Regions from separate parts of the Planococcus sp. 1R117A genome, predicted to be linked through region 3. Evidence: riboswitches for the same ligand, from Rfam matches in the RefSeq annotation. Region 3 holds a riboswitch; each other region holds the start of a gene.
What was found. Region 3 has a riboswitch for S-adenosylmethionine ahead of ACSFXN_RS15730 (transporter substrate-binding domain-containing protein). Riboswitches for the same ligand answer to the same signal wherever they lie in the genome.
Positions count from the first base shown of each region.

Region 1: another riboswitch for S-adenosylmethionine. It lies ahead of ACSFXN_RS05195 (transporter substrate-binding domain-containing protein); the one in region 3 lies ahead of ACSFXN_RS15730 (transporter substrate-binding domain-containing protein).
Region 2: another riboswitch for S-adenosylmethionine. It lies ahead of mtnW (2,3-diketo-5-methylthiopentyl-1-phosphate enolase); the one in region 3 lies ahead of ACSFXN_RS15730 (transporter substrate-binding domain-containing protein).
Region 4: another riboswitch for S-adenosylmethionine. It lies ahead of ACSFXN_RS02225 (O-acetylhomoserine aminocarboxypropyltransferase/cysteine synthase family protein); the one in region 3 lies ahead of ACSFXN_RS15730 (transporter substrate-binding domain-containing protein).

Region 1 covers NZ_JBPRLO010000001.1:1,100,729-1,108,780, reverse strand. Annotated here, with positions in the region: gene deoD (purine-nucleoside phosphorylase) at 1-488, shown strand, start outside; gene ACSFXN_RS05215 (zinc-binding dehydrogenase) at 772-1,731, shown strand; gene ACSFXN_RS05210 (nucleoside deaminase) at 1,911-2,393, shown strand; gene ACSFXN_RS05205 (DUF4317 domain-containing protein) at 2,525-3,718, shown strand; gene solA (N-methyl-L-tryptophan oxidase) at 3,932-5,071, opposite strand; SAM riboswitch class I at 5,414-5,518, shown strand; gene ACSFXN_RS05195 (transporter substrate-binding domain-containing protein) at 5,646-6,461, shown strand; gene ACSFXN_RS05190 (amino acid ABC transporter permease) at 6,483-7,205, shown strand; gene ACSFXN_RS05185 (amino acid ABC transporter ATP-binding protein) at 7,202-7,942, shown strand; gene mmuM (homocysteine S-methyltransferase) at 7,984-8,052, shown strand, end outside.
Region 2 covers NZ_JBPRLO010000001.1:1,014,904-1,022,955, forward strand. Annotated here, with positions in the region: gene ACSFXN_RS04780 (sugar ABC transporter substrate-binding protein) at 1-530, opposite strand, end outside; gene mtnA (S-methyl-5-thioribose-1-phosphate isomerase) at 530-1,588, opposite strand; gene mtnK (S-methyl-5-thioribose kinase) at 1,585-2,775, opposite strand; SAM riboswitch class I at 2,849-3,003, opposite strand; SAM riboswitch class I at 3,186-3,295, shown strand; gene mtnW (2,3-diketo-5-methylthiopentyl-1-phosphate enolase) at 3,369-4,583, shown strand; gene ACSFXN_RS04800 (2-hydroxy-3-keto-5-methylthiopentenyl-1-phosphate phosphatase) at 4,589-5,254, shown strand; gene ACSFXN_RS04805 (methylthioribulose 1-phosphate dehydratase) at 5,251-5,868, shown strand; gene ACSFXN_RS04810 (1,2-dihydroxy-3-keto-5-methylthiopentene dioxygenase) at 5,896-6,432, shown strand; gene ACSFXN_RS04815 (DUF4395 domain-containing protein) at 6,558-6,971, shown strand; gene ACSFXN_RS04820 (glutamate-5-semialdehyde dehydrogenase) at 7,036-8,052, opposite strand, start outside.
Region 3 covers NZ_JBPRLO010000005.1:221,469-229,520, reverse strand. Annotated here, with positions in the region: gene msrB (peptide-methionine (R)-S-oxide reductase MsrB) at 1-503, shown strand, start outside; gene ACSFXN_RS15750 (hypothetical protein) at 567-1,058, opposite strand; gene ACSFXN_RS15745 (LuxR C-terminal-related transcriptional regulator) at 1,194-1,886, opposite strand; gene ACSFXN_RS15740 (zinc-binding dehydrogenase) at 2,051-3,088, shown strand; gene ACSFXN_RS15735 (Hsp20/alpha crystallin family protein) at 3,176-3,610, opposite strand; SAM riboswitch class I at 4,103-4,207, shown strand; gene ACSFXN_RS15730 (transporter substrate-binding domain-containing protein) at 4,339-5,187, shown strand; gene ACSFXN_RS15725 (amino acid ABC transporter permease) at 5,246-5,929, shown strand; gene ACSFXN_RS15720 (amino acid ABC transporter ATP-binding protein) at 5,945-6,694, shown strand; gene ACSFXN_RS15715 (hypothetical protein) at 6,738-6,974, opposite strand; gene ACSFXN_RS15710 (DoxX family protein) at 7,256-7,687, opposite strand; gene ACSFXN_RS15705 (alpha/beta hydrolase) at 7,725-8,052, opposite strand, start outside.
Region 4 covers NZ_JBPRLO010000001.1:499,801-507,852, reverse strand. Annotated here, with positions in the region: gene ACSFXN_RS02240 (STAS domain-containing protein) at 19-1,038, shown strand; gene pepT (peptidase T) at 1,544-2,767, opposite strand; gene ACSFXN_RS02230 (glycerol-3-phosphate acyltransferase) at 3,008-3,649, opposite strand; SAM riboswitch class I at 3,781-3,896, shown strand; gene ACSFXN_RS02225 (O-acetylhomoserine aminocarboxypropyltransferase/cysteine synthase family protein) at 4,000-5,289, shown strand; gene metX (homoserine O-acetyltransferase MetX) at 5,302-6,315, shown strand; gene ACSFXN_RS02215 (SAF domain-containing protein) at 6,790-7,530, shown strand; gene ACSFXN_RS02210 (AAA family ATPase) at 7,575-8,052, shown strand, end outside.

The DNA of each region.
Region 1 (8,052 bases), on a different contig from region 3:
TCTATTCGTGGGAATTGATTAATGTTTTTGGGGTTAAAAATTTAATTCGTATCGGTTCATGTGGAGCGATGCAAGAGGATATTAAATTATACGATCTGATCTTTGCTATGGGCGCAGCGACAAATTCGAATTATGCGCATCAATGGAATCTTCCAGGCCAATTTCCGATTACAGCGTCTTTCGAACTATTGGAGAAAGCTAAGAAAGCAGCTGACGAAAAGAATTATAAGGTTCATATAGGGAATGTACTATCAAGTGATGTCTTCTATAATGCGGATGAAACGGCAACAGAAAAGTGGGCGAAGATGGGCATATTGGCGGAAGAAATGGAAACGACAAGTCTATACATGAATGCTGCCAGTGCCGGAGTTAACGCATTAACCATTTTAACAGTAAGTGACCATATGATTACTCATGAACAAACCACACAAGAGGAAAGACAAACTTCATTTACGCAGATGGTTGAAATCGCTTTGGATATGGTTTGAAAGTAGTCTGATTGAAGCTTTTTCGAGCATTGAGCCGAAAAACAGAGTGGCTAGACAGTTGCATGAAAAGCTGGAATTTAGAGCAGATGGCCGGCTAATCGACGAGGAAGTCATTCATAAACTGGCGTATTAAGAAGAGAGAAATATAAGAGCCCCGGTAATTTTCCGTCAGGAGAATGCCGGGGCCAATTTTTTGGCCCTAAGGTGAAAAGTCTGCATAAAATCTATAACTTTGTTATGTTTAAGCTGGATTGACAAACATTTATTAAGAGGAGGAAACAGCATGAAAGGTTGGCAATTTACTAAAACGCATGAACCACTTAAGCTCGTAGAACAGGAAGTTCCGAAAGCGGCTCCAGGACGTGTAGTGATTGATACGGCGGCAGTAGGTTTATGCCATTCTGATGTTGGGACTCTGGAAGATGAGGGCTGGATGGCATTGATGCATCCGCCAGTTATTATGGGCCATGAAAATGCGGGAATAATTTCTGAAGTAGGGGAAGGCGTCACGGATTTTAAAGTAGGAGATCGGGTCGCTATCTGTCCAACCGGACCATCCGGCACGAATCCAGGATATCATTACGATGGTGGTTTCGGAACAAAAATTCATGCCCCAGCAGAAGATTTAGTTCATGTTCCTGATGGGCTTTCAATGGAAATGGCTGCTGCAGCGACGGACGCAGGAATGACTTCCTATTCAGCCTTGTTTAATATAGGGCAAGCAACTCCTGATATGAAAGTCGGTTTAATTGGTATTGGCGGACTGGGTCAATTTGCATTGCAAGCGGCTATTGCAAAAGGATTTAAAAATGTCTATGCAGCAGATGTGAGCGAGAAAGCGCGTGAATTAGCTAAAGAAATCGGAGCAGTGGAAGTGGTAACCGATATTAAAGATTTAGCAGACAAAGACTTAGACTTAATTGTGGATTACGCCGGATTTGGTAATACCACTTCAGATGCATTAGAGGTAGTTAAAAGAGGTGGAACTGTCGTATTGGTAGGCATGGGGAAACTGGAAACTACCATTAATACGGCTTCATTTATTACAGGCGCTAAGAGATTATTAGCAAATGTGGGAGGGACGCCTCAGGATATTGCTGAAATTTATGAATTGATGGCGGCAGGCAAACTGAGTCCCAAATTAACGAAGATTAAATTTGAAGACATTCCTGAAGGCATTGAAAAGCTAAAAGCCGGAGAAGTACAAGGCCGTTTAGTAGCTGTGTATGATGGAAATGAATAAATATTAATAGGTAATTATATCAAAAAGTCTCAATGGAATTTGCTCATGAGACTTTTTGATCTTGTAAAAGACAGTCTCCTCCTCTCAAAGAGCTCCTATGCAAAATTAGTAGAGGCAAAGGCTATCTCAAATCTAAAATAACGGACTTTCGGATAGTTAGCGATAAAGGAGGCAGAAATATGATCAGCGAAACCGATTTAAAACACCTGCGGCGCTGTGTGGAACTCGCGGAAACGGCTTTGGAAAAAGGAGACGAACCATTCGGCTCTGTCCTGGTGTCAGCTGCTGGGGGAGTGCTTTTTGAAGACCATAATCATGTGGCCGGCGGTGACCATACGCAGCATCCCGAGTTTTCGATTGCCAGGTGGGCAGCAAATAATCTGGCTCCTGAAGAAAGAAGCAAGGCAACGGTCTATACTTCCGGTGAACATTGTCCGATGTGTGCAGCGGCTCACGGATGGGTCGGCCTGGGCAGAATCGTGTACGCCAGTTCTTCTGAGCAATTAGCCGGCTGGTTAAGTGAAATGGGCGCTGCACCGTCCCGTGTCCGGAATCTGGCCATTCCGGATGTGATTACGGATACGGAAGTGGAAGGACCGGTTCCTGAACTGGCGGAACAAGTTCATCAATTGCACCGCCGATCATATGAAACAAGCCGGTAAGCAGATTGTGACATCATCTTCATTTCATTTGTTGTTATAATATAAGAGTGTCAAAAGCTGAACCATAGCTTTGAACACTCTTTTTTTTGTACACAACACGGATTTTACTACCCAGGGAGTTGGAATTTGAGATGAACAATAAAGATATAGCAGATATCCGCAAACGATTTAAGCTCGATACCGATCTATTGAAGATCGCAGACATTTACAATGTGTACATCCAGCAGGAAAGCAGTGAAATTTTTCACGAAGAAAGCCGCTCGTTTTCTTTATTGGACCGGGAACAGCAAGAGCTGTTTCTTGCCAATTTCAAGAAAGTATTGGGCGGAAAACTCGATGTGAAGCTGTTTGAAGTGAAGTTCCAGCCGCAGGAAGAGGAACAGGCAGAGCATACGCAGCGGCTCCTGTATGAAGGGCTTGAGGCAGAGGATGTGGCGGAATGGCAGGCGAATATGCAGCGCATTGCCTTGAAGATGGTGGAAGAAAAACCGTATGAAAAAGATATGGTCATCACGTTTATTCGCGGAACGTATTTCAAAACGACGAAGCGCCAGGCAGATGAAACGGAAATCGACATGCGGGATGAAGTGTATACCACGCCGTTTATCCTCGGCAGCATGAACCAGACTGAACTGCCGAAAAGTTCACTGGTGTTTGACTTTGTCGAAAAAGAATTCAAGTCAAATGTGTTGGTCGATCCCGTCATTAAATTGGCTTCTCCAGTTGGCGGATTTTTGTTCCCGAGCTTCACGGACAATGCCGCGGACATTCATCACATCGTTTATGCTTCGGGCAAAGCGAACAAACCAGATTTCCAGTTTATCGAGAACGTCTTAAACGGCAATGAAATCATGACCGCCGAGGAAGACAAAGCGGTGTTTGAGGAAATCGTCAAAGCCGTAATCGGAGAAGAAGTAGATTCAAGAACCCTTGCCGGTCTCTATGATGAGATCAATCTCATGCTGGAAGTGGAAAAAGAAGCTGAGAATGAAGATGAGGAGCCGCCAGTTTTGGATACGGTAGAAGTGACACGTGTCTTGAAGGCGAGCGGCGTCAAAGATGTAAGTAGCGAAAAAGTGGAAAGGGCCTTCCAGCAAGTGGTGGAAGACAAAAACTACGAAATGAAAGCAAGCCACGTCGTGCCAAGCTATGCGTCCAAGTCGATCAAAATCAACACAAAAGTCGCGGAAATCAAAATCAGCCCGCAAGACTTACGATACGTCAAAGGCGTCAATTATAACGGCAAACGCTGCATCTTGATCGAAGTGGAAGAAGACACGATGATTGAAGGGTTTAAACTGCTTGAGGAAGAGCAGCTGGAGTAGCGATTTGAGCAATCCTTACCAGCTGAAATACACTGTTTTTAGGCTTTAAAATATCGTATATTTCCCGGGAAATAAAATGTTTACTGGTGAAGACAGTTGCAAATTCTCTTTAGGCTCTCTTCGTCCATCAAATTAAATCAGGAAAAAAAGCATCTCATAAGAGGTGCTTTTTTTTCTGTCTATATCCTTAAGTACTAGCTATAAGAAAACTCACTAATTGAATCGCTTGAGAGAGAAGATGGAAATATCAAAGGTGCTTTGGCCTTCCAACGCCATTTGGCTCAATACTTCTCCCATTACGCTGCCGAATTTAAAGCCATGCCCCGAAAAGCCGCAGGCAAAAATGACTTGCGGATGGTCTGGATGATAATCAACGATAAAATCATGGTCGCGCGAGTTTGTATACAGACAGGTTTTTCCTTGATTCAATGTGCCATTTGCTTGAGGCATATAGGTTTGAAGCATATGCCTTAAGTCGCCTTCATCACTTTCATACAGTCCGAAGTTCTGGGTATGCACGTCCGGGTCAATCAGCTGTCCGCCATCAGATTTGCCGATTTTAAGGCCGGCGCCGTTCAAATTAGGGAAACCATAAGCTTTTTTATCCCCGTCCTCGATAAAGAAGGCCGGAAAGTGGGCATCGCTGTACAGATCGGAAGGGGCATCAAACCAGCCGACGGCTTTGCGTGTCGGCTGAATCGGAAGGCTTAACTCCGGCAATAACTTTGCGGCCCAGGCACCGGCAGTGATGATCACTTTTTTTGCATAAAAGGCAGTATGGTCGGTCGAAATTTTTATCCCATTTGCATCATTCATGTCGATGTCCCGCACTGGTGTATTGGAGACAAGGTCCGCTCCGTTTTTAAGAGCGGTTTCCTTGTAAGCCCGGATGGCCGCCTCGCTGTAAATGATTCCCGATCCTGCTTCAAAGCACCCAATAAAGTGGTCCGGCACCGAAAAACCAGGCCACCTGCTTTGGATTTCCTGGCCGTTTAAGATTTCCAAAGGGAGATCATATTTCTGAGCAGCCGCGATTGTTTCTTGCAGAAAAGGCGAATCTTTCGGGCCAAGTCCAAGAACACCGGTTTTTTCAAAAATTTTGTAGCCTGTCTGCTGTTCGAGTTCCTCCCATAATCGCTGGGCACGCTTCACAAGCGTCACGTATTGTCTGCCTTCACCATAAGCATGCCGGATCAAGCGAGTGTCCCCGTGATGGCTTCCCTTAATGTGCGGCGGGTCGAAGGCATCAATTAGCAGGGTCTTTGCATTCTGTTTCGCCAAAAAGGCGCCAGCAGCCATTCCCATCGTTCCCGCACCTACGATGGCTACATCATATACAGGTTCTTTTGTCATTGCCAGTTCGCTCCGCTCTTCTTTAAATTTGGGCCATTGTTCAGAAAGTCAGGACAGCATAAAGTGAATTAGTAAAAAGGCATAAGAAGTATTATTAGATAGTATTTAAGATTCGAATTATTGTCAAATGGGTTGTTCAAACTTTGAAGTAGGGCAGAGGAAGCCCTCTTTGCAGAGATTTCAACCGCAACTGCAGCGCTGGCCAGTAAAATGAGCTCGTGTATTTCGATCATATTCTTTCTGTTTTCATAAAAAATAAGCGGTAAAAATTCGAAATAGAGAAAAATGTATTTGACAGAACGGGCAATGTAAAATACTATCTGTATTATGTAAAAATTAAATAACTTATCAAGAGAGACTGAGGGACAGGCCCGATGACGTCCAGCAACCATCATTTTTTATGAGAGGTGCTAATTCCTGCAGAGCGTTTGCTCTGAAAGATAAGATCTAGATTAAAACCTATTTCCTATCGGAATAGGTTTTTTGTGTTTTTTGGCCTCATTCATTCAAGCAGCGCAAAGCTTTGAGTATGAAAGAACTTTGCGACTCTCTTTACCAACAAAGGAGTTTTAACATGAAAAGAAAACAGTACATATCCCTTTCTCTGGTTTTATTGCTAGGCGCAGGCGGCATTCTAAGCGGATGTTCGTCAAAAGAAGCAGCAAGTGCTACAGGCGAGCAAGTGATTCTGGTCGGAACGCAAAACGATTATCCGCCTTTTGCTTTTGCGGATGAGAACAACGAACTGACCGGATACGATGTAGAAGTGGTCAAAGCGGTCGATGAGAAATTGGACGGCTACACGTTCGAATTCACCGCTGTTCCATGGGACAGCATGTTCCTGGCGCTGGAATCCAATAAAATTCAGGCCATCGCCGATCAAGTCGCGAAAACGCCGGAACGCCAGGAAAAGTATTTGTTCACCGATGAATCCTATTTTGCAGCGGAAACCGTTATTGCTGTGAAAGAAGGAAGGAAAGATATTCAAACCATTGAGGATTTAGAAGGCAAGAAAATCGGCGCTTTAGCTGGAGATTCTTACACGTTGTTGCTTGAGGAGTACAACAAAAAAGCGGCAAAAGCGATTGATTTGAAGTACAGCGAAAGCGGCAACCCTTCAGAAATTTTGCAGGATGTGCAAAACGGCCGGCTTGATGCTTATGTAAACGACCCGATCATGATTGATGCAGTCTTGGAGAAGAATGATTTGGACGTTGAAATTGTCGGCCAGCCTTTGGTTAATGATGATATGGGAATCGTATTGAAAAATGGGGAGCAGGGCGAAGAATTGAAGGCACTGATTGATCCTGTTTTGGAAGAACTCAAGCAAGATGGCACTTTAGCTGAACTGTCGAAAAAATGGACTGGCGGAGAGTACATCCCTGAATAGGTTTGTGGAGGGGAAGAGGCAATGGAGAATTTACTGGATATCAATTTTTTAATAGAAAGCTTTCCTGCAATTATTTCGCGGCTGCCCATCACCATAGGGATTGCGGTAGGTTCATTGATTTTAAGCTTGTTTATTGGCGTGGCCACCGCCCTCATCAAAATTTACCGGGTCCCGGTATTAAGGGTGATTTCATCCATTTACGTATCGTTTATCAGAGGGACCCCTTTATTGGTTCAGATCTATCTCGTATTTTATGGCATACCGAAAATTATTTATTACTTGCAGATTGAATACGGCTGGCTCCAATCGGCGGACGTCAACAGCATTCCACCCGAAGTTTATGCGCTATTGGCGTTTTCCGTAAATTTGGGAGCATACTTGTCCGAAACGATCCGTTCTGCTATTGAATCGGTTGATCGCGGGCAGTTTGAAGCTGCTAAATCGATAGGCATGAGCCCTGCACAGATGATGCTTAAAATCATCTTCCCGCAAGCTTTGACAGTAGCCATACCTAACCTTGGGAATATGTTTATCAGCACCATCAAAGATACCTCTCTTGTTTTCATTATTGGCGTTATAGACATTATGGGGCAAGCCAAAATTCTCGGTTCCCGCGGGTTAGCATTCTTTGAAGTGTATATCGCGGTATCGATTGTCTACTGGATTCTTTGTATAGCAGTAGAGCGATTGCTCGTGAAAATCGAGAAACGGGCTCGCAGATATGAAAGAGGGATTGCTGCATGATCAAATTGGAAAATATCCATAAATATTACGGTAACCAGCATGTGCTGAAAGGGATAAACCTTACAGTTGCCAAAGGTGAAGTGGTTGCCATTTTAGGGCCAAGCGGTTCAGGTAAATCAACACTATTGCGGTGTATTAATTTTTTGGAGCAGCCTAGCGGCGGAATTGTTGAAATCAACGATAAAAGAGTAGATGCTGAAACAGCGAGTAAAGCAGATATCGTTTCTTTAAGAAATTTGACAGGGATGGTCTTTCAGCAATACCATCTATTCAAGAATTTTACCGTGCTGCAAAATGTGATGGTCGGTTTAACCAGTGTCAAGAAAATACATAAAGTTGAAGCTAAGAAAAGAAGCATTGAAATTCTGGAAAGGGTGGGTTTAGCGAATAGGTTAAGCCACTATCCCGCACAACTGTCAGGCGGGCAGCAGCAGCGGGTTGGGATCGCTCGTGCACTTGCACTCAATCCGGAAGTCCTATTGTTTGATGAACCGACTTCCTCACTTGATCCAGAACTGGTTGATGAAGTTTTGGCAACGATCAAAAAGGTAGCCAATGAAGGAAATACGATGCTTATTGTCACCCATGAACTGAATTTTGCACGTGACATTTCAGACCGCGTCATTTTCATGGAAGATGGCCTCATTGTTGAAGAAGGAACAGCTGAACAACTTTTTAATGATCCTAAAGTCGAGAGAACGAAGCAATTTTTAAGCAAAGCAATCAGAACCCATTAAAAGATGGTGAAATAAGCTTGGATAGAGGAAGGATGTTTGGATTGAACCCGATAGAGCAAATTTTGAATAGCTTTCCTGTCGTTATTCTGGACGGGGCCATGGCTACAGAG
Region 2 (8,052 bases), on a different contig from region 3:
ACCCAGATTTTTACGATATTGGCTTTTCCATCATGGTCGTTAGCCAATTTTTCCAATGTCATTTCAGCCATTTGCTGATCGCCTTGTTCTAAAGAAACCACGCCTTCAACATCTACTCCTGCATCAAAAGCGACAACCGGAATTCCTTTTTCCACTGCTTTTTCAACGCCTTGGTTCAATGCCTCTTTGGTGCCGTGGTCAATCAAAATTCCGTCAAATCCTTGGTTGATGGCTGCGTCCAAGTTGGATGCCATTTTTGCCAAGTCGCCGTCCGATGTAAAGACCGTTACGTTGCCGCCGAATTTCCCGACTTGTTCTTCCACGCCTTCGATATACTGCGCAGAAAACGTCCCTAAGTTTTGCTGCATGATGAGCGCGACTTTTTTGCCGGCCAACGGATTATCCGAGGCTTCTGCTTTCGCAGCGTCCGGCGTCTTTTCTTCACTGCCTTCGCCTTTTGGCTGGCAGGCAGCCAGAAATGCACTGATGATCAATAAAATGGTTAATAATAAGAGCGATTGTTTTTTCATTATTTTTCTCCTTTTTCTGCATAGAGGTTAAGAACTCCGGGAATATTTTGGTAGTAATCAGGTCTGATGATTCCTTTTTCTGTGATGATTGCAGTAATAAAGCGGGATGGAGTCACATCAAAAGCAGGATTAAAGACTTTCGTGCCCAGAGGCGCTACCGGCCGGCTGCCAATATGAGTGATTTCTTCCGCTTTCCGTTCTTCAATTGGTATTTCTGCACCGCTGTCAATGGTGACGTCAAACGTTGATGCGGGCGCCGCTACATAAAATGGAATCCCATAAGCATCAGCGAGAATCGCCAAGTTGAGTGTTCCGATTTTATTGGCGGTATCGCCGTTTGCCGCGATGCGGTCCGCGCCCACGATAATGGCTTCGATGTCTTTCGCCCCAATGGTGTGGGCCGCCATGCTGTCGGTGATAAGCGTGACGTCCACTCCTGACTGCTGAAGCTCCCAGACGGTCAGCCGTGAACCTTGGAATACCGGGCGGGTCTCACATGCAAACACTTCAAATTTCCGGCCGCGTTCGCTTCCAAGGTGAAATGGCGCCAAGGCTGTTCCATATTTCGCAGTGGCAATCGATCCGGCATTGCAGATGGTCATCACCCGTTTATGCCCTTCCAAAAGCGACAAGGCGTATTCGCCGATCTGCCGGCAGGAAGCTTCATCTTCCTGGTGGATGCGCACCGCTTCTGCGATAAGCAGCGCTTTTCCATTTTCTGCAGATTCAGCTTTTTGAACGGCTTCAAGCAATCTATCGAGCGCCCACATTAAGTTGACGGCCGTCGGACGCGACTCTCCTAGATAAAGCGCATCTTTACGCACATAATGCAGGAATGCTTCCACTGTTTCAGCATCGTGCCGCTGGGCTGCCAGTGCTAAGCCATAAGCGGCGGCGATGCCGATGGCCGGCGCGCCGCGAACTTTCAGCGTAAAGATGGCTTCATAGACATCTTCAATCGTCTCGAGTGTCAAATAGTCAATTTCATGCGGCAGTTTCTGTTGATCTAAGATGACCAACTGCCCGTCTGTCCAGGCAATTGATAATGGAATTGTCATTGCTTCAGCTCCTCAAGCAGACCAGATACCGCACTGATTGTTGTTAACCCGGAACGTTTTAAAATCAGCGCTTCGCCGGTTTGCAAAGCTTGTTTCTTTAAACGAATGCGCAAATTCTTATCTTCAATGCTGTCCAGATCTTTAACATGTGCCAGTCCGATTGTGCGTCGAATTAATTCACAGCCGGCAAAGCCAAGCGTGTCGCGGAATATCTTTTCCAATATGAACTCTTTATAGCCTGCTGTTTTTTTGTATGCTTCAATGCCTTCCCGGTCCCAAAGTTCTGAAAAGCGGGTTGAGAAAACTTCCCATGTACGTTCGATATGGTTCACAATCACTTGGCGTTCTTCGCCGCTCCGGGTGATTGACTGAACGATCAAGTTTGCCAGAAACAAGCCGACGTCAAAGCCAATCGGACCGTAAAAAGCAAATTCCGGGTCGATGACTTTCGTTTCCGATTCACTGGCAAAAATACTGCCGGTATGAAGGTCCCCATGCAATAGCGCTTCCGCTTCCGTCAAAAAACTGAACTTCAGCTTTGCCGCTTCAAGTTTCAATGGACCGTTGTTCCAGATAGCTTCGACCGTGGCTTGAAGCTCCGGTTCGTAATCATTGGTGTCGTTATTGAAAAACGGGTCGGTGAAAATAAGGTCTTCTGTTATTTTGCACAGTTCCGGGTTGGAGTATTCGGCCGCCAAGCGCTTTTTCTCAAACGGGTGCAGCGCAAAATCGGATGTATGGAACAGCGTGCGCGCCAAATACTCGCCGATGTGTTCCGATAGTTTCGGATAGGCTGCCCCCTGGATCAACCCTTCGCGTGCAATCGTCAGATGAGACAAGTCTTCCATTACGGTAATCGCCAGTTCCTCATCCATGGCATAAACGGCCGGGACCAGCCCCGGTGCAAATTCGCCGTGCTTTTGAAGAGCGTTCGCTTCAATCGTTGCGCGTTTCAAAGTCAGCGGCCAGCTTTCCCCGACAACTTTCGCATACGGCAATGCCTGTTTGATGATCAACCCTTTTCCGCTTTTAGGATCTTTGATCTGGAATACATAATTCAAGTTCCCATCGCCGATTTCGCGGCACACAAGTTCCGCTCCTTCAGGGAATGGGTATAGGCTCTGAGCCAGTGCAATGGCTTTTTCTTCGGTTAATGCTTCGTATTGTTCGGATGCTATTGTCATCATTCATCTACCTTTCCGGGTCAATATAAAAAGCCTCTTTCCGCAAGAAAGAGGCCTAGAATGATAGATTCCATGCCTCTTATCTTTCAGAAATGGTCATTTCTGATGGAATTAGCACCGTGCCTTGCGGAATTTGCATTCCGGCGCAAAAGCGCCCCTTCTCACGAAGGTATTACGGTCGGTTGCTGGGCGTCATAGGGCCAATTTCCCTCTGCCTGCTCTTGATAAGAGTACTATTTGAGTAACTATATGCTGTTGAGAAGAATCCTATCACGGTTCAGAATTGACTGTCAATAACTTTTTTAACTACAAATAATTTTGCGAATATTCATTGACAGAAAGCTTTAAGCATGAAATAATCAAAACTAATTTCTTTATTTAACCCAAATTATTTAACCCAAATTGAATACGCATTCTTATTCAGAGCAGGTGGAGGGACGAGCCCTATGATACCCGGCAACCGGTCCATTAATGGACACGGTGCTAATTCTTGCAGCCGATTTATGCGGCTGAGAAATAAGAAGTTGTTAAGCCTATTAACCTCTTCTTGTTTGAAGAGGTTTTTTATTTTGATTTTTAACAGGAGTGTGAATGCAATGAGCAGTTTAACAGCGACTTACCAGCTGTATGGCAAAGCGGGTTCATTCGGGGAAAAGGCAGAAGGAATCGCCCTGGGCCTGACGATCGGATCGTGGACCGACCTGCCATTATTGGAACAGCAGCAATTAAAACACCATAAAGGAAATGTCGTTTCAGTAACGGAATTTGAAGATTCCCCGCATCCGTTAAAGCCGGATGAAATCAAGGCTGTGGTGAAGATTTCGTATCCAAGTGCCAACTTCTCAGCGGATTTCCCAGCAATTTTAACCACTGTTTTCGGCAAATTGTCGCTGGATGGTGAAGTTAAGCTGCTCGATTTGGAGTTTGACGAAGAGCTGCTCTCCCATTTTCCGGGACCGCGGTTCGGCATCGACGGAATTCGGGAATTGCTTAGCGTTACCGGCCGGCCGCTTGTCATGAGCATCTTCAAAGGCGTCATCGGCCGCGACTTGGATTTCCTGACGTCGCAGCTTCGCCAGCAGGCGCTCGGCGGAGTGGATTTGGTAAAAGATGATGAGATCCTTTTTGATAATCCACTGACGCCTTTTGAGAAGCGGATCACCACAGGGAAAAACGTGCTGCAACAGGTCTTTGAAGAAACCGGGCACCGGACGCTTTATGCGGTGAACTTGTCGGGGCGCACTTCGAACTTGCGTGACAAGGCAAAAAAAGCACGCGAACTTGGGGCGGATGCCTTGCTGTTCAATGTCCATGCTTATGGTCTGGATGTGCTGCAGGAACTGGCAGAAGATCCGGATATCCGGCTGCCGCTCATGGCGCATCCAGCATTCAGCGGCGCTTTCACTTCTTCCAACTTTTATGGACTGGCCACTTCTCTGGCACTCGGAAAACTGGTCCGCTACGCAGGCGCCGACTTTTCTTTGTTCCCCTCCCCTTACGGCAGTGTTGCTCTTGAAAAAGCGCAGGCACTGGCACTTGGCGAGGAATTGGTGAAGGACAGTCCGTTGAAGCAAAGCTTCCCAGTGCCTTCTGCAGGCATCCATCCCGGACTTGTTCCGTTATTGATCAACGATTTCGGAATTGACAGCATCATCAATGCAGGAGGCGGCGTACATGGCCATCCGGACGGTGCAGCCGGAGGCGGTAAAGCTTTCCGCCAGGCAGTTGATGCCGTTTTAAGCAAAAAAACACTCGTCGACGCTTCCGAACAGCATGAAGAATTAAAAACAGCATTGGCAATATGGGGGTAAGCATTTTGAGCAAACCAGTGATTTTCTGCGATTTTGATGGCACGGTGACCAACAACGACAACATCATCGCAATCATGAAAAAATTCAATCCGCCCGGCTGGGAACCGGTCAAAGACGATATCCTGGCCCAACGGGTTTCCATAAAAGAAGGCGTGGCAAAGATGTTCTCGCTGTTGCCTTCAGCGAAAAAACACGACATTGTCAGCTATGTGCTGGAACAGGCGCAAATCCGTGACGGCTTTTCTGAATTCGTGGCTTACGCCAAAGAACAGGATATTGCGCTTTATATCGTCAGCGGCGGCATTGACTTTTTTGTCTATCCGCTGCTCGAACCATTCGGCCCTTTCGCCGGCGTCTACTGCAACGAAGCGGATTTTTCAGGAGAAACGATCCACATTAATTTCCCGCATAGATGCGACAACGAATGCACGAGCCAAGGCTGCGGCTGCTGCAAGCCGTCCATTATCCGTGAGCTGCTTGAAAACGGCGCGAAAAGCATCGTCATCGGAGACTCCATCACCGATCTTGAAGCGGCGAAACGGGCAGACCTTGTCATTGCCCGCGATTTTTTAATCGAGAAATGCGAAGAGCTCGGCTTGCCGTATGAGCCGTTTGAAAACTTCCGGGATGTCACTTCCATCATCGACGCTCGTCTGGGTGTGAAACTATGACGGCGCTTCAGGAGCGATGGAAGGAACTCGCAGATATCAAAGACGAATTGGCGCTCCGGGACTGGTTCATGGGAACGAGCGGCAACTTAGCCATTAAAGTCCAAGAATCACCTGTTGAATTTCTGGTGACGGCCAGCGGCAAAGACAAGCGCAAACGCACGGCAGAAGATTTTTTGCTGGTGGATGCTAACGGCAAGGCAGTTGAAGAGACACATTTGAAGCCGTCGGCTGAAACCTTGCTGCATTGTGAAGTTTATTCGAAAACGGCTGCGGGATGCAGCCTCCATATCCATACCGTTGCCAATAACATCATTTCGGAAATATACGGGAACCGTGGAAAAATTGATTTCCAAGGCCTTGAACTCATCAAAGCATTCGGTTTATGGGATGAAGATGCGGTGTTGACCATCCCCATCATCCCAAACCACGCCCACATCCCTGACCTTGCGGAAGAGTTCCGAAAACACTTGGCTGCCGATAGCGGCGCAGTGCTGATCCGCAACCATGGCATTACCGTGTGGGGTAAAAACGGTTTTGAAGCCAAGAAACTGCTGGAAGCAAGTGAGTTTCTTTTCCAGTATCAGATGGCTTTGTATCAAATACATTCACATTAAAACTGAAAGCGGAAAGGAAGATTCATAATGGCAATCATTAAAATTCAAGGAACAAACGAAACAATCGAAGCACAAAACGAAGTAGCAGCATTCCTCGAACAGCAGGAAGTTATTTACGAGCATTGGGACATCAATAAATTGCCGGAGCACCTGCGCGAGAAATTCAATCTCAGCGATGAAGAAAAAGAGGAAATTCTGGCAGCTTTCAAAGCGGAAATCGACGACATTTCAGAACGCCGCGGCTACCAGGCAGCAGACATCATCTCGCTGTCCGATTCAAATCCGAAATTGGATGAACTGCTGAAAAATTTCCAGCGCAAACACATTCACACAGATGATGAAGTGCGTTACATCGTCAGCGGGCACGGCGTTTTCATCATCCAAGGAAAAGACGAGCGCTTTTTTGAAGTGCACCTGTCTCCTGGAGATTTGATCTCGGTGCCTGAAAACATCACCCATTACTTTACATTGGCAGATGACCGCAAAGTTGTCGCAGTCCGCATTTTCGTGACGACTGAAGGATGGGTTCCTGTTTACCAGGAAGAAGAAAGCGTACAGAACTGAATTTGCAGTACTAAACATCGGCATTTTATTTGATGCCGGTGTTTTTTATTGTGCAAGCGGAGTCCATCTCCTTTATTCACGCTAAGCAACTTAGTATAATGGAAACGGCCAGAGGAGGCTTCCGCATGACAATTCCAAAACCACTTGTTCAATCCAATCAATTATTTATTGTCCTTACCGTCATTTTGGCGCTGATTTTCCATAAATCGATTCTGTTCCTGCCATTTGCCGCAGGCGTCTTGACACTTATAACCGGCAAGAACCCGGTGATTTTAGTCGGGAGACGATTTTTGAAAAAACCGGCAAACCACTATATTCAGGAAGACCGCGCTCAGCAGATTTTCAATCAATGGATTGCCACCATTTGCCTGGGATTATCGCTGTCAGCTTTCCTATTCGGTTTTACGCTAATGGGTTATGCTTTCAGCATTATGGTGGTCGCAGCAGCAGGAGTTGCGCTGATGGGCTATTGCATCGGCTGTACGATCCGTTACCGCTATATGATGTGGCGGCATAAAAGAGCAAACGCGGCAAATTAAGCTCTTACATACAAAAAAGGCCGGAAAGCAATCACTGCGATTGCTTTCCGGCCTTTCCTTATGGTTATTTCACTTGGCCATTGCCTTGGATCAAGTACTTTGTGGAAGTTAAAGCAGGCAGCCCCATTGGACCGCGCGCGTGAAGCTTTTGCGTGCTGATGCCGATTTCGGCCCCAAATCCAAATTCAAAACCGTCGGTAAAACGTGTAGATGCGTTATGGTAAACGGCTGCAGAGTCCACTTCCATAAAGAATTTGTCGACGTTTTCGAGAGTTTCTGAAATGATCGCTTCCGAATGTTTCGTGCCGTATAAATTGATGTGTTCAATCACTCCATCGACTGAGTCCACCACTTTGACGGCTACTTCCAGCCCCAGATATTCCGTGCCCCAGTCTTCTTCACTGGCCGGGATCACTTCGCCGTATTGCTGAGTTGCTTCGTCACCGTGGATTTGGACCGCTTGCTGCTGCAAGGCATCAAGGAGTTCAGCCAGGTGATGCTTTGCCCATTCTTTATGTACCAGGATGGTCTCGCAGGCATTGCAGACGGACGGACGCTGTATTTTTGCATTGAGAGCGATAGAGATGGCCATTTCAGCATTGGCAGTTTCATCGATATAGACGTGGCAGTTTCCGGCGCCTGTTTCAAGGACCGGTACGCTGGCATTTTCAACAACCGTCTGGATCAGTTTTGCGCCACCTCGTGGAATCAGCACATCCAGATGAGAGTTCAGCTTGAACATTTGTGCCGCTGTTTCTCTGCTTGTATCTTCGATCAGCTGAACCGCGTCTGCCGGCAATTCGCTTTTCTCCAAAGCATGATGAATCACTTTCACCAAGGCTTTATTAGAATAGATGGCGGTTGAACTTCCGCGCAACACTACCGCATTGCCTGTCTTCAGGCAAAGGCTTGAAGCATCCACCGTTACATTGGGGCGCGCTTCGTAAATCATGCCTACAACACCCAGCGGAACGCGGATTTTCGACATCGCGAGGCCATTCGGGCGTTCCCATTGTTCGAGCACTTCGCCGACCGGATCCTCCAGTTCTGTCAATTGAATCAAGGCCGCTGCTATATCGCT
Region 3 (8,052 bases):
GCTATTGCCATGTTGAATTTGATTCACTCGAAGACCAGGAGGTACCCGCATTAATTGACCCGGCTCTTTATCCAAAACCGAGCGACAAGGAACTGAAAACCAAACTGACAGATGCCCAGTACAATGTGACTCAGGAAAATGACACCGAAACCGCCTACTCCAATGAATACTGGGATAATTACGAGCCAGGAATTTACGTGGATGTCGCAACCGGCGAACCGCTTTTCTCATCGCGGGAGAAATACGATTCCAAATGCGGCTGGCCGAGCTTCACTCAGCCGATTGAACCGGACGTCGTAACCGAGCATAAAGACACCAGCTTTAATATGACACGCATCGAAGTCCGGAGCCGCTCCGGCGACAGCCATCTTGGCCATGTCTTTAACGACGGACCAAAAGACAAAGGAGGCCTGCGCTATTGCATCAATAGTGCATCGATCTTGTTTATCCCTGAAGCGGAGATGGAAGCTGAGGGTTACGGGTATTTGAAAGAGATGCTGTGATAGCTGCTGGAAATAACCAAAAGAACTGCCCTTTTGTTTTATAAAAGGCAGTTCTTTTTATTATTATTGTTCTCTTTCCATAATCTCCTTTAACCCGCTATGATTCTTCACTTCATGATCCGCCAAGATTCTCGGATGAAAGCCATTCAAATCTACGATGTCCCGTTTCCCCTGATAATGCACAATTGCATATCCTTCATAAGGGGTTTCTTCAATGCTTTCAATTTCCACTTTTTTCTTCATGTATATTTCTTTAATTTGTTGTTTTACATCTGATGAAATCATTTTTTTATTGTCATTTGTAAGCTCAGTGGATTTCTGCCGGATATGGCCACCTCCATGTTCCCGTTGATTGAATATGCCTTGCAACAGATTAATCACTTCACCGAATCCCAGCAATAATACTCCATATAAGACTCCTTGGATGAAAATATCAAGTGCCAAGCTGCCTCCTATCAATTCAATGCTCGCAATGGCGCGAAAAAAGTTTATGGCAATAACTCCTATTCCTACTATTTGCACTGCTAACCCAATTGTATTTTTCATGCTTGTCAATTTACTTCCTCCCTTAGCTGACCTTTTGCTTTCGATGTGGTGCCAGCAGAATTTTTATCAGTTCCCTAATTTATTTTGATTGATTCATTAGCGGATTTTATGAAAGCTGCCTGCTATTAAAATTCCCTTGCTCCTTTAAGACAAAATCCCTTTCCTGAATAACTCTGCAATCACATGGGTACGGTTCGTAGCAGCCATCTTTTTTATTGCCAGCTTTACGTATTGCTTCACAGTCTGTTCACTGATTTCCATTTTATCTGCAATTTCTTTGGTAGTACCTCCAAACGAAATCTCTTTCATCACTTCCAGTTCCCTATTGCTCAATACTTGCTGTTTTCCTTCACATAGAGAAGACTGGAGGATTGTTCCGACTTCTTCACCAAACCGGGTAATATCTTCTAATACCTCCACAGTAAAATCCGCATCCTCTTTAATACTTAAACTATAAATAAACCCCATAACCGCCCGGCCGCTGAAAAGCGGGACAACCAGAAAAGAATTTACATTCGAATCAATGACGTAATTGCTGCTGGTTTTCTCGAACAGCTCCCTGCCTTTATAAAACTTTGCTTTTTTCTCAAAGATGGCTGCCTCAATCGTCGGCAAAGTCCTGATATCATACCGCAGATCATGGATGTACTTGATTTCATTTTGTTCCAGCGAAATAACACCTTCGCCTAAAAAGCCAATAGGAGAATAGCGGCAAAGATAGACATCCAAAACAGGAAAGGCTTCAGAGAAAGCCTCTAGTATTTCAATAATCAGCTTCTCATGAGAAGCTATCCTTTTTATTGTTTCCAACCGGTCATAAATGGTAGGCATCTGCATCGAATTCCACTTCCTTTTGAGGTAGGTAGTCCATACTAAATGGGGAATATACTAAATACTACGAATATTATAACATTAAATTATGTAAGCGCTGATATTTTTAGTTCTTATGTGCTGTATCTAATTGCTTATAATTAAATTTTTTAATAAAAAGGAGAGAAACGATGAAAGCATTAGTAATCGAAGATGTCCAAAAAGCAGTAATCCAAGAAGTCCCGGTTCCTGTGATCGAAAAAGATGGTCTCATCATTAAAACGATGGCCAATGGTGTTTGCCGGAGCGACTGGCATGTTTGGGTCGGAGATCATGGGATTGTCCAGCCTATTATCGGCCACGAGTTTTGTGGAATTGTTGAAGAAGTGGGCAGCGATATTAAAAACTTTAAACGCGGTGACCGTGTAATTGTTCCGTTTTCAGGAAGTGATGGTACCTGCCCACATTGTATAGCGGGAAACACACAGCTATGTGACTCGTTTATCGTTCCAGGCACAGCTTATCAAGGCGGTTACGGGGAATACGTAGCCGTGCCAAAAGGCGACCGCAATGCCATTTCTCTGCCAGACAATTTGAGTTTTTCTGATGCAGCTGCGTTGGGCTGCCGTTTTATGACTGCCTATCACGGCGTTGTAGATCGTGTGAATGTGATGCCAGGAGAAAAAGTCGTGGTCTATGGCTGTGGCGGAATCGGGTTATCCGCTATCCATATCGCTTCTTCTATGGGCGCGTTCGTTATCGGAGTCGATATCAATGACTCCAATCTGGCGTTGGCTAAGAAATTGGGTGCTGACTTTGTCATCAACAGCAAAGACAATGATCCTGTTGAAGCTGTGCAAGAAATCACAAAAGGCGGCGCAGATGTTTCCGTAGACGCCCTTGGAATCACAGAAACTTGTGTACCGGCCATCAATAGCTTGAAAAAAGGTGGACGTCATTTACAAATCGGCGTGACCTCTAAGAAAGAGGCCGGATTCATCTCCATTCCGGTCGATCACATGGTCCTTACTGAGAAATCATTTATCACCACTCTTGGGATTCCTGCTTTCCGCTTCACTTCTCTTTTAGAGCAAGTCGCTCTTGGAAAATTGCAGCCTGGCAAAATGGTGACGCGCGAAATCGGATTATCTGAAGTTGAAGGCATTTTCGAAGATATGTCTAATTTTGCTACTACGGGAACTTTTGTGGTAACCGATTATCATGCATAAACAAAAATAACCGGAGTGCAGCTGATTTACAGCTGCACTCCGGCTTTTTGCGCTTCCCGATAAATAATGGGAATATGAGGCGATGCCTTATTCGATTGGAATCCGGTAACCTTTGTCTTTTCGTGCCTGCTCATTGGACTTAGGCACTTGAAGCATCAATACCCCTTTTTCAAATGAGCCTATAATTTGTTTTTCATCAATTTCACCAATATAGAAGCTGCGCTTGAATGAACCGTAAGAACGTTCTTTGCGTACGAAGCGTCCTTCTTCATCATTAGACTCCCAGCTTTGGTTTCTTTCACCGCGGATTTCCAAATAGCCGTCTTTGTACTCCACTTCGACTTCTTCTTTTGAGAATCCAGGAAGATCGACCATAAATTCATAGCCATCTTTCTTCTCTCTTATATCAACTTGAGGGTAGGTATTTTCCCCAAAAAACTTATTAAAGAAGTCAGATTCCAATCCGCTTCCAAAGAGGCTTGGGAATAGGTCAGTTTGTTTTCTTGGAAACAAAGTGCTCATTGTGATCTTCTCCTTTTTAAAGTATTTTTGGTTAATGCCAGCTTTTCAAAAGTCACAAGATCCTAATCACTTTTTTAGAAGCAACCGGTTTTCCTATGGCCACCCTTCTACAACTCGGGCTTGCCATGCGATGACTTTCAACGCCCACATTTTCTTCTTACCCCTTTCTTTTAATTCTGGTCTTTCTACTTAAAATTATATTCAAAACTGTTCGGCTGTCAACAGATTCACATTGCATAAAACCGTTGGTACAACTGGATTTCCAAACTTCCCCCTTTCTTAAATCACTTTTTTTCCCAAGAATTTTTCTTGTTTTTCACCTTCTTGATAAACGTTTGCCGAGTCCTGTTTAATGGATGCATAGTGAAGAGAAAAATGAATTTATTAAACCAGAAGCGGATTTAAAGTTGAGAAAATCATTCTGTCAGAATATTATGTTGACGATTAAATGCAATGGTGGTAAAGTTTTCTACATAGTTTAATAGTAATTCGTTCTTATCATGAGAGGTGGAGGGATTGGCCCTGCGAAACCTCGGCAGCGGGCTCAAAATTGAGCACTGTGCCAAATCCAACAAGCATGAGCTTGAGAGATAAGAAGAGCTGGATATTCAATGTGATTTCGCATGTCAGCCTCTTCTTATGGAAGAGGCTTTTTGTTTGCCTTCATGCGAGAGCAATTCTATTAACTTTAAACCAAGTAAACTTATAGAAAAGGAAGGTGTAACAGAATGAAAAATTCAAAAAGCTTTTTATTATTGTTTGTCGTAGCCGTAATCGGTTTGTTATTGGCGGCATGCGGCAGCGAAAAATCCACTAGTGAAGCAACCGCTTCAACAGAAGGCAAAGAACAAAATTCCTGGGAACGCATCCAGGAATCCGGAAAAATCGTCGTTGGAACCGAAGGTCTTTATTATCCTATTACATACCATGACGAAACAACGAAAGAATTGACCGGTTATGATGTGGAAGTAGCCCGTGCTTTAGGCGAGAAACTTGGGCTGGAAGTCGAGTTTAAAGAAATGGAATTTGATGGCTTGCTTCCGGCACTCCGCAACGGCCAGATCGATATAGCAGCAAACGATTTCTCTGTCACAGATGAGCGCAAAGAAAAATTTGATTTCACCATCCCGATCAAGCATTCTTATGGTTCTGCCATTGTGCGTGAAAGCGATAACTCAGGCATAGAATCTGTAGAAGATTTAAAAGGTAAAAAAGTTGGCGGTTCCGCGACAAGCAATTACTCGAAGTTCGCACAGGAACAAGGAGCCGAAGTAATTGTCTATACAGGTTCTGATACAGTCCTTCCGGAAATCGTCAATGGCCGCGTTGATGCCACGCTGAATGACTACCTCGTATTGATGCGTTCGCTTGAGCAATACGACAAACCAGGTTTAAAGCTTGCTGAAGAAGTAAAATTCTCTTTCAGCAGCAGCGCAATCGTATTGCCTAAAGACAGCCCGGAGCTGAAAGAAAAAATTGATGGTGCTCTTGAAGAATTGCTGGCTGATGGCACAATCAAGGAAATTTCAAACAAATTCCTGGGTGCTGATGTAACACAGCCTCTTGAGAAAGAATAAAAACCTTGAGGAATCCCCGGATTCCTCCTCTATACATAATGAGTAAAGGAGTCTTCCGATGACCGACTTTAAATGGGAATATCTATTCAATGTAGAAATTGCGCTCGACTCCCTCCCCTTCATTTTAGAGGGGGCCTGGCAAACCATTTTAATCGCACTAGTCAGTATGTTTTTCGCCTTAGTTCTGGGTTTGTTTGTTGCCCTCGCCCGCATGAACCGGTTTAAACTGATTTCAGTGCCTGCCCGACTGTTTATTTCCTTTATGCGGGGTACACCGCTGTTGGTCATGCTGTTTATCCTGTACTTCGGCTTTCCAATGGTGGGCATCGAGATGGCGCCATTAACTGCAGCCATCATTGGCATCAGCATCCATTTTTCTGCCTACACAGCTGAAATTATCCGTTCCGCCATTTCCTCTGTAGCGAAAGGACAATGGGAAGCTGCGGAAACACTTCGGATGAGCTATTGGCAAACCATGACCCGCATCATCTTGCCGCAAGCGACACGCATTGCCTTACCGCCTTTATCGAGCACTTTTATGGATATCATCAAAGGAACTTCCCTTGCTATGGTCATCACGGTTTCAGAAATGTTTTACCGGGCAAAAGTGGTGGTTGGCCAAACCTATGAAAGTTTGACTTTGTATATTCTGGTAGCGCTTATTTACTGGGCAATTTGTGCACTGGTCACGCTGCTGCAGGATTATCTTGAGAAGAAAGCCAACCGCTATGTTGCAGCTTGATTGGAGGTACGGAATATGATTAAAGTGGAAAACCTAAGTAAGAAATTTAAAGATGTGGAAGTATTGAAGTCCATCTCGTTTGAAATTGAAAAAGGGGAAGTCGTCAGTATTATCGGTCCTTCAGGCTCTGGAAAAACCACCTTGCTGCGCTGCCTTAATTTACTGGAAACCCCTTCTGCCGGATCGCTGCAAATCAACAATGTACACGTGGCGTTCAATGGAAAGAATCCGACCAAAAAGCAGAAAATCGACATCCGCCAATATTCCGGCATGGTGTTTCAGCATTTTCACTTATTCCCGCATAAAACGGTGATTGAAAACATCATTGAAGCACCGCTCGTCGTACAAAAAAGAAACAAGCAGGAAGTCGTCTTTGAAGCGGAAGGACTGCTGCAGAAAGTTGGCTTACTGGATCATAAAAACCAGTATCCCGAACAATTGTCTGGTGGACAAAAGCAGCGGGCAGCCATCGCACGCATCCTTGCCTTAAAACCTGATCTGCTGTTGTTCGATGAACCGACTTCTGCGCTTGATCCTGAACTCGTTGGAGAAGTACTGACAGTCATTAAAGAACTGGCATCGGAAGGACAGACAATGGTCCTCGTTACGCATGAAATGGACTTTGCCCGTGAAGTGTCCGACCGTGTTGTATTTATCGCCGATGGCCATATCGTCGAGCAAGGAAAACCGGAAGACATCTTCACCTATCCGACTGAAGAACGTACGCAGAAATTCCTGCAAAAGGTTTTACTGCGGAGAGCATAAGAAAAGCGTACCGGGTAACCTCAAAGGTTATCTGATACGCTTTTTAATATTTATCTCCGGTATTCTCGATGTAAGTTTCTTCGCCAGTCTTACGGTCTTTAATGATTTTATCACTTTGCGGAACATCTTCCCTTCCTTCGTCAGGTGCATTTTGAAAATGGCCTTCCAAATTGACTTTCTTGCTCTCGTCTTTCTCTAAAGCATCTTTTGCTTTCTCGGCAATTTTATCCATCGCGGATTTATTGTTTGAAGTGTTTCCTTCTGAAGAGTTTGATTTCACAGCAGATCCCTCCATCGTAAGTCTATATTTTGAAAAATTCCAGAGACCTCTACCCTGTCAAGGTAGCGCTCTTTCGCTTATGCCGACCTCACTCGAATTGTATCCTTATTCTTTTCTATACCCTTCTCTCCAAATAAAAAACGGCCTTGTTATTTCATTTTCTTTTATATAATAAAGCAGCTCTTAATAGAGAATTCATCATCATGGTTTCGAGTTAAAAGCAAAAAAGGCATTTCCAATCACCTTTGAGGTAACGGGAAACGCCTTTTTCTTTTTCTTTATTAAGCTGTATGGCTGGATTCGTGTTTGCTTTGCTGTGCTTTTGAAAGGATGCCATCAACTGCCAGCATTCTGCTGCCGTTCACTGCAAGGAAAATAGCGATTGCCATGAAAGCGATGTCCAATTCATATCCTGCTCCCACACCGTCGCCTAAAAAGCCAGCTGGCAATTTCGCAGTGAAAATTGCACCAAGCATTACTATCGCCAATAACGCCGATACGATTCGTGTACCTAATCCAATAATTAACGCGAATCCGCCTACCATTTCAATTAGAGCCACTACATACGCTAAAGATCCCGGGATGCCGATACTGTCAAACCAGCCTGCCGTGTTGCCGATGCCTCCCTGAAATTTCACCAATCCGTGGATAAAGAAACTGATTCCCAATACTACACGCAACAATACTGTACTTGCTTCTGCTTTATTTGTCATTGTTATTTCCTCCTAAAAATCTGTTTTCTTTTTTTGGTCATGCCAGTGAATCCAGCAGCCATTTTTCAAAATCCTTGTAATTCTGAAGTGATACTGTATGCGGTACCGGATAGTTCTTGAATGTCACATTCGCCCCCAAGCCTTGGAAATAATCCCGGCTTGCTTGTCCCCATTCAAAGGGCAAGGCCTGATCTTGTTCGCCGTGTGAGATGAACAGCGAAAGTCCTTCCATTGAACTTTGCTGGAATTCGATTTTTACGAATTCCGGGATATAGCCGCTCAAAGCGACAATGCCCTTGATGCGCTTTCCTAATGCCAGCCCGGCTGCCATCGAAAGAATTGCCCCTTGGCTAAATCCAAGCAAG
Region 4 (8,052 bases), on a different contig from region 3:
AGTGGGAGGAGTTGCAATATGGAAACTAAACCATCAATAAATGTAGGCGGACTAGAATTTGCATGGGATTTGGATGAAGGCAGATTCTTATTCGAAGGCCAGGATGCTGTGCTGTTTTGGACGGCCAGTGCGATGAAAACATTTTTTGATTCAATAGAAGAAATATCAGGAGAAGACGCAGCAAACGTAGTGATGGAGTCCACCGGGTTCCGCCAAGGTTTGATAGTGGGCGACTATTTCACGAGCATGAAAAATGTCAGTATCTCAGAAGCGGCAAACTTAATAACAAATACATATGCTTCTGCAGGATGGGGAAAAGCCGAGATTCAGAAAATGAATGAATCGGAAAGCACGCTCCAAGTCAATTTGAGAAATAGCTGGGAACATAAAATCAATGTAGCTCAAGGGAAAAAGCAGGGAGGCAGTTACCTGGCAGCCCATTACGCTGGAATCTTCACGTCGCTTTTCGGGCGCAATGTTTGGTATCATGTCATTCACCATCAAATTGAAGGCTACCCTGAAACGATTATTGAATATTTTCCTTCAGAAAAAAACGTTGAAGAAAATATTCATCGGCTGGCTCGCTTGAAAGAAGCAGAGCAGATCAATCAGCTTGAAAAACTGGTCGAGAAAAAAACGGCAGAACTGAATGCATTAATTCAGGAAATCTCTTCGCCGATTATTCCAGTGCTCGAAGATATCGTCGTTGTGCCGCTTCTCGGAACTTATGATGAAGCGCGTGCAGAAGAATTATTGGTAAAAACCCTGCAAAATTTACCGACTTATAAAGCAAAATATTTGCTGTTGGACTTAACAGGATTGAACGATAATTTCACACAGCACGCCGCGAGTTTAATTGAGAAATTAGGGTCCACGGCATCTCTGATCGGAACTTATACGGTCTTGGTGGGCATTTCCCCGCAAATGAGCATGGTCATTACCGAGTCGGGCATCAATTTATCAAAATTCAACTGCTTCCAAACTTTGCAGCACGGCATCCACTATGCGCTTGCGCAAAATGGCCGCAGCATCATCTAAATATGAAAAGTGACAGCGTCTCTTAAGCGTTGAAGCTTGTTGAGAAAGTTGAAATTCGTATTAGGTATCAGCCCTTAACCGATATTCCGTCAACCAGCTGCGCTTGCCGCGGGCGAGCGCCAAGCCGCTTCGTCGCATGCGCTCCTGTTTCTGCATCGCTGCGCTAGCTTCGAAACATGAAAGGGCGTTGCAGGGTCTTGGCTGTCTCGCTATCCCGCAGGCGTCTCCGCCGGTTGGCTCCATATCTGAAGAGCAGGAACAAACATTAGAAAGCTTTCCAAAACCATCACACTTTTAGAGAGTCTCTAAAAGTGGTGAAAGAGAGCTGAATGCAGCGGAAGGTGGGCGACTCCAGCGGAAATAACATGAGCTGAAGACCCTGGACTGAGCAAAGCGAGGGAAGCGGCTGAAGCCATGTCCGCGGAAAGCGTCCCGCCTGGAGCGAAATGAGAAAAGACTGCCGAGAGTTTCTCGACAGCCTGAAAAAATAAGCGCCCGCGGGCGCTTATTTTTGTTCCATCGATTTCGCGATTTCTATAATGACTTGTGTAGCTTTTTCCATGTTCTGCACAGAGATGAACTCGTACTGGCCATGATAGTTTTCACCGCCAGTAAAAATATTAGGTGTCGGCAAGCCCATATAAGATAATTGGGAACCGTCTGTACCACCTCTGACAGGCACGATGTTCGGTTCAATCTCAAGTGTCTTCATAGCTGTTTCGGCTGCATCGACAATTTCCATTGCTGGTTCAATTTTCTCACGCATATTGTAATATTGATCTTCAATCTCAAGTTTAATGGCTTCATTGCCATACTGCTCTTGCAGCTTAGCGGCCACGTTTTTCATATGGCTCTTTTTCGCTTCGAAAGCCTCTTTGTCAAAATCGCGAATGATATAGGAGAGAACCGCTTGATCAACATTTCCATTAAAACTGTTCAAGTGGATAAACCCTTCGTAGCCTTCGGTCAATTCAGGTACCTCATTTTTCGGCATTTCTTCCTGGAAGCGGATAGCGACCGTTTGGGCATTGATCATTTTATCTTTGGCTGAACCGGGATGAACGCTTTTCCCTTGGACCGTCAGTTTGGCAGCAGCTGCGTTAAAGCTTTCATACTGCAGTTCGCCAAGAGGCCCGCCGTCCATTGTATAAGCAAAGTCAGCTGCGAAACGCTCTACATCAAACTTATGTGGTCCGAGGCCAATTTCTTCGTCTGGTGTAAAAGCTACACGGATTTTTCCATGCTTAATTTCAGGATGTTGAACCAAGTATTCCATGGCGGTCATAATTTCGGCAACACCCGCTTTATTGTCGGCACCAAGCAAAGTGGTGCCGTCAGTAGTAATCAAAGTATGGCCAACATAATTCTTCAAGTCAGGAAAGTCGGCGACTGCCATAGTAACGGAAGAACTCAATTGAATGTCGCTGCCATCGTAATTGTCGATGCGCTGCGGATTGACGTTTTTTCCTGTGAAATCCGTAGCGGTGTCGACATGCGCCAGAAAGCCGACAACGGGAATTTCTTTTTCTGTGTTGGCAGGCAAGGTGCCGAACAAATAACCGAACTCGTCCATGCTGACATCTTCCAAACCGATTTCCTTCATTTCGTTTTCGAGTTCATGCAACAAATCCCATTGCCCCGGCGTAGAAGGTGTTTCAGTGCTCTCAGCATCCGATTGTGTATCAATTTTTGCATAGCGGACAAGGCGCTCAATCAGCTTTTCAAACATATACAGTTCCCCCTAAGTATGTAATCACTTTATTTTAGCATGAAAATAGGGAATTTTGGCAATACGCCCAAATGCTGCGCATTCGGCTCGGAGGAAAAATGAAATACGACCAGCAACGGATAAAATACGAACAGTAGCAGACGAAATACGACCAGCAAAGATAAAAATACGACCAGCAAGACAAAAAATACGATTCTAGACAATAAAAAAGACAGCGGATCCGCTGCCTATGCCGGCTTCTTAAGCAGAGCCGGCAGGTTTTTTCCGGAAAACAGAAGAAACTTTGTTTTCTGTTCCGTTTTTAATGCGCGTGATGTTCTCGAGATGCTTCCAGACTGCCATAGCAAACAAAGCGAAGGCGGTGACTAAAGGCCATATGCCTTCGGCCGGCCAAAAGGCAATGGCAAAAAACATGCCATATAATACGAGAACCCCGACCACTAAATAGCCGGTAGCCAGTGCTGCCAGCACCAGCAGCAGACCGCCGGCAAGGCCAAGCTTCCAATCAAGGGCCAGCATGGCGCCGATAACTGAAGCTGTTCCTTTTCCGCCATCAAAGTTCATATAGAACGGGAAGTTATGGCCGAAAACGACAGCGGCCGCTGCGAGAAATAGCAGCATCCAAACCATTTCATCCGGCAGAGAAGCGCCGCTTAGCAAAAAGCGGAATCCCATAACAACAGCTGCTCCTTTAAAAATATCAAGAACAGCAACAAGCGCCCCGTATTTCCAGCCGAGAACAATAGCTGCGTTTGAAGCCCCTGAATTTTTGACGCCTTTATTTTTGACGTTTACGCCGGACAGCAGCTGGGCAATAACAGAACCATGAAGACAACCGATAAAATAACCTGAAAAGAGTGCAAGTGCAATCCATAGAATCATTATTGTTCACCTCTATACAGTAAACGTATTCAATAAGTCATAGGTTTCAAAATCTTTTGAAAAAATGCGCTTGACAAATTTCTCTGTTTTATTCTATACTACTCAACATGATGGAAAACTAAATCTGAATACTCTTATCAAGAGAGGCGGAGGGAATAGGCCCTATGATGCCCGGCAACCAACAAGCAATGCTTGGAAAGGTGCTAAGTCCTACAGATCCGGCAAGACGGGATCTGGCAGATGAGAGGAGGCAATCCGTATATCACGGCCCTCTTCTTAATTGAAGGGGGCTTTTTTCTGTTCCTCCTCAACCATGGTTTCCATCAAAAAAACCTTAGGAGGAAAACAAAATGACAAACTTTAAACCAGAAACGCTTTTATTGCACGGAGGACAACAACCGGATCCAGTTACTGGAGCAAGAGGTGTAGCCATCCATAAAACGACTTCTTATGTGTTTAAAAATACGGAGCACGCCCAAAATCTATTCGGTTTAAAAGAAACAGGAAATATTTATTCACGCATTATGAACCCGACGGTTGATGTTTTCGAACAGCGCGTGGCGCTTCTTGAAGGCGGAACAGCTGCTGTAGCCTTGGCTTCAGGAATGGCAGCTATTGCATTTTCTGTTTTGAACGTAGCAGAAGCGGGCGATGAAATTGTTGCGGACGCCAATTTATACGGAGGTACATACAGTCTCTTCGCCAACACATTGCCGCGGTATGGCATCAACGTCAAATTTGTTGACGGTACAAATCCTGAAAACTTCCGTGAAGCCATTACTGATAAGACAAAAGCGATTTTTGGAGAAATTATTGGAAATCCAAGTTTGAATGTTCTGGATGTAGAAGCAGTGGCCGCAATTGCCCACGAAAATCAGATTCCTTTATTGATCGATAACACATTCGCATCGCCATATGGCAGCAATCCAATTGAGTTTGGTGCTGACGTCGTTATCCATTCTGCAACAAAATGGATTGGCGGACACGGAACAACTATCGGAGGGGTTGTTGTAGATGGCGGTAAATTCAACTGGAATAATCCAAAGTTCCCGAGCTATACACAACCGGATGAAAGCTACCATGGAATCCGCTACGGCATCGATGTGGAAGGTGCGTCTTTCGCGACGAAACTGCGCGTTCAATTGTTGCGTGATTTCGGTCCATCACTCAGCGCCGAAAGTGCCCATGCCTTTTTACAGGGATTGGAAACCTTGCACTTGCGCATTCCACGCCACAACAGCAATGCCCGTATTGTAGCGGAATACTTAAAAGCTCATCCTCAAGTCGAATGGGTCAATTACATTGGATTTGAAGACCACCCATCTCATCAATTGGCACAAAAGTACTTAAAAGACGGATACGGTTCAATTGTCAATTTTGGTGTCAAAGGCGGACGGGAAGCAGGGCGCAAAGTGATTGACAGCGTTGTGTTATGGTCTCATGTGGCAAATGTTGGAGATGCGAAATCGCTGATTATTCACCCGGCTTCGACAACGCATCAGCAATTGAAGAAAGAAGAACTGGAATCATCAGGTGTTACGGAAGAATTGATCCGTTTATCGATAGGGTTGGAAAATCCAGAAGACTTAATCGCCGACCTTGAACAAGCAATTCAGGCAGCGGTACTCGAGAACGTATAGGAGGGAACGGAAATGACGACAGTATCCATAGGAACACTTCCCCTGGAGTCGACGGAAGTCTTGCATAACGTAGAACTTGCCTACGAACGGTGCGGCAAAAAAGATGCTCCTGTGATTCTCGTCTGCCATGCTTTAACAGGCGATCAATTTGCAGTCGGCAATGCTGAAAATCCGGGCTGGTGGTCAGGATTGATCGGACCAGGGAAAGCCGTGGATACAAACGTTTTTCAAGTCATTACATTTAATGTGTTGGGTGGCTGCAATGGATCAACCGGTCCATTGTCCCTCAATCCGGAAACGGGTCAGCCATACCGGGCTTCGTTTCCAAATCTTACAATCCGCGATATGGTCCGGGCGGAGCATGCGGCGTTAAAGGAATTGGGTATCTCTCATTTGACCGCGGTCCTAGGAGGATCGCTGGGAGGGATGAAAGCACTTGAATGGGGGCATTTGTACCCGGATTTTGTTGATGCCATTCTTCCGCTTGCTGTGACCCCTGCTTACAGTGATTATGGTGTGGCTTTCAATTGGATTGGCATTCAGGCAATAGAAAATGATGCGCTCTTTAAAGATGGAAATTATACGGATTCCTCCGAGCTGAAAGGCTTTGAATTGGCGCGCATGGCCGCCATGGTCACTTACCGGAGCGGCAATCTATTCGATCAGCGGTTCCGCCGCTGTTCCAATGACAGCCGTTTTGAAGTGGAGTCCTATCTCGATTATCAAGGGAAAAAATTGGCCAGGCGTTTTGATGCCAATAGCTACTTGACCTTACTGAAAGCGATGAATACCCATGATGTATCTAAAGAAAGAATAGAAGTAGAAATCTTTTCCTTGTCATTTACAAAAGATTTGCTGTACCCAAGCGAGCAATTGATTCCTTGGCTTCAAGGCTTGCCGAATGCATCCTGGGAAATCATTGAAACGAATTTCGGGCATGATGGCTTCCTTGTTGAATTTGAGAAATGGAGTGGCCATATCCGAAAGAAATTGAATAATTTAGTAGTTCCCCAACTCATGCGATAAGCATGAGTTTTTTTATTTTCTCATGAAATTGGAAAGCCTTCAGACCTATGTAATTCTCTCTATTTAAACAATATTGAAATCAAGATTTTAAATTTTGAAAATAATCAAAAATGAATAAAAAGAACCGATTGGAAAGAATGAAGGATGATAAATTGGTTTCAATAAATACCTATTTAAGGTTATTAAGTCCTAGAATTACCGTATGAAGAATAGGTTTTATTTGAAAAAAAGCGTATAAGGTATTTAGGCTCAAGAGACTTTAGAATTACTAAATCTCATTTTATTTGCTGTATTATTTTGACAAGTCTTTTAAAATAATGGTAAGCATAAGTAGGGAATTTCAATATGAATAAAAAGTGAACTAAATTCTTCTCTTATTAAGAACCAAAATTTTTATGCATCATCATCAGTTTTTTATTTCTCTACTATAAAAGCAGAAAAGAATTAATAGGCTTATGCCGAGGGAGTGCCAACATGATCGAGTCTAAGAGAAAAGCAATTATCTTTTTCCTGCTTGCTGCAATTTTAGCAGGAACAGCCGGGTTTTTAACTTTGCAAAAAGTTAAAGCGCTGAACAATGACCTGGGGACCATGGTGAACGTTTATGCAGCAAGCGGAGACATTGCCTCACGGAGTGTGATAACGCCAAAAGACATTACCGTGGAAGAAATCCCTAAAAAGTTCGTAACGGAAGAGCATATTGTCAATACGGATGATTTAGAAAACAAAGTATCAGTAATACCTTTGTCTGCTGGTGATTTAATAACAAAAAATATGTTGAAACAAGCTTCAGCCGTTATGGAAGAAAACAACCGTCTCATTACTTTGATGGCTTCCGAACGAGTGTTTTTTGATGAACAGCTTGAAGCATTGGACCGCGTGGATATTATTGTTTCCTTGAAGGACAAAGATGAAAATAAAACCGAGATTTTCATGAAAGACGTGAAAGTTGCCAGAGTGGCAAACGACAATAAAAAGTTTGGAGGAGTGCAAGTAGAAGTAGCACTCGATCAAGCTCCAAAATTAATACATATGCAAAATTACGCAGACAGTGTGCGAATCATAAAAGCAAATGTCGGCAATGGAAAAGCTGCTGCCCCGCAAGTAAAGAAACAAAAACCTAAAGCTGAAGAAAAACCTAAAGCCAAAGAAAAATCTAAAGCTGAAGAAAAGCCTAAAGCTGCAGAAAAAAAGGAAGCAGATAAGAAAGAATAGGATGGCGCCGTTGAAACGCCTACAGAGAGCTGAGGGAACTTAAAATGAAACAATCCAATTTACTGATAGTAGGACAACAAAACGAGCTGTTTGCATCGCTTACTAGGCAATTTGGAGAAGAGTTTGACTATACCTGGTTAGACCCGAGCCACTTAAGATCCGAATTGAAAAACGTCGAACCCTCGATGGTTCTTCAACTTCATGACCCCGGCCATGATTTGGAAACGCATGCTTATTTACAGCAAGAACTGAACAATGTCCCAGTGGTATTCGTACACGAAAGCCATGATTTTCAGTTGTTCCGTGATTTAGTCAGAGCAGGAGCAATTGATTATTTTGTTATCCCGGAAGACTTGAATGGATTGGAAAACCAAATTTCCATCATGCTGGCCCGTTTGCAAACAACGCCTGAAAAAGAAAAGCAACTGAGCTTTAGAAGAGGCAGCGGCCAAGTCTTCGCTTTCTACAGCGGCAAAGGCGGAAGCGGAAAAACTTTATTAAGCACAGCTTTTGCCCAGACTT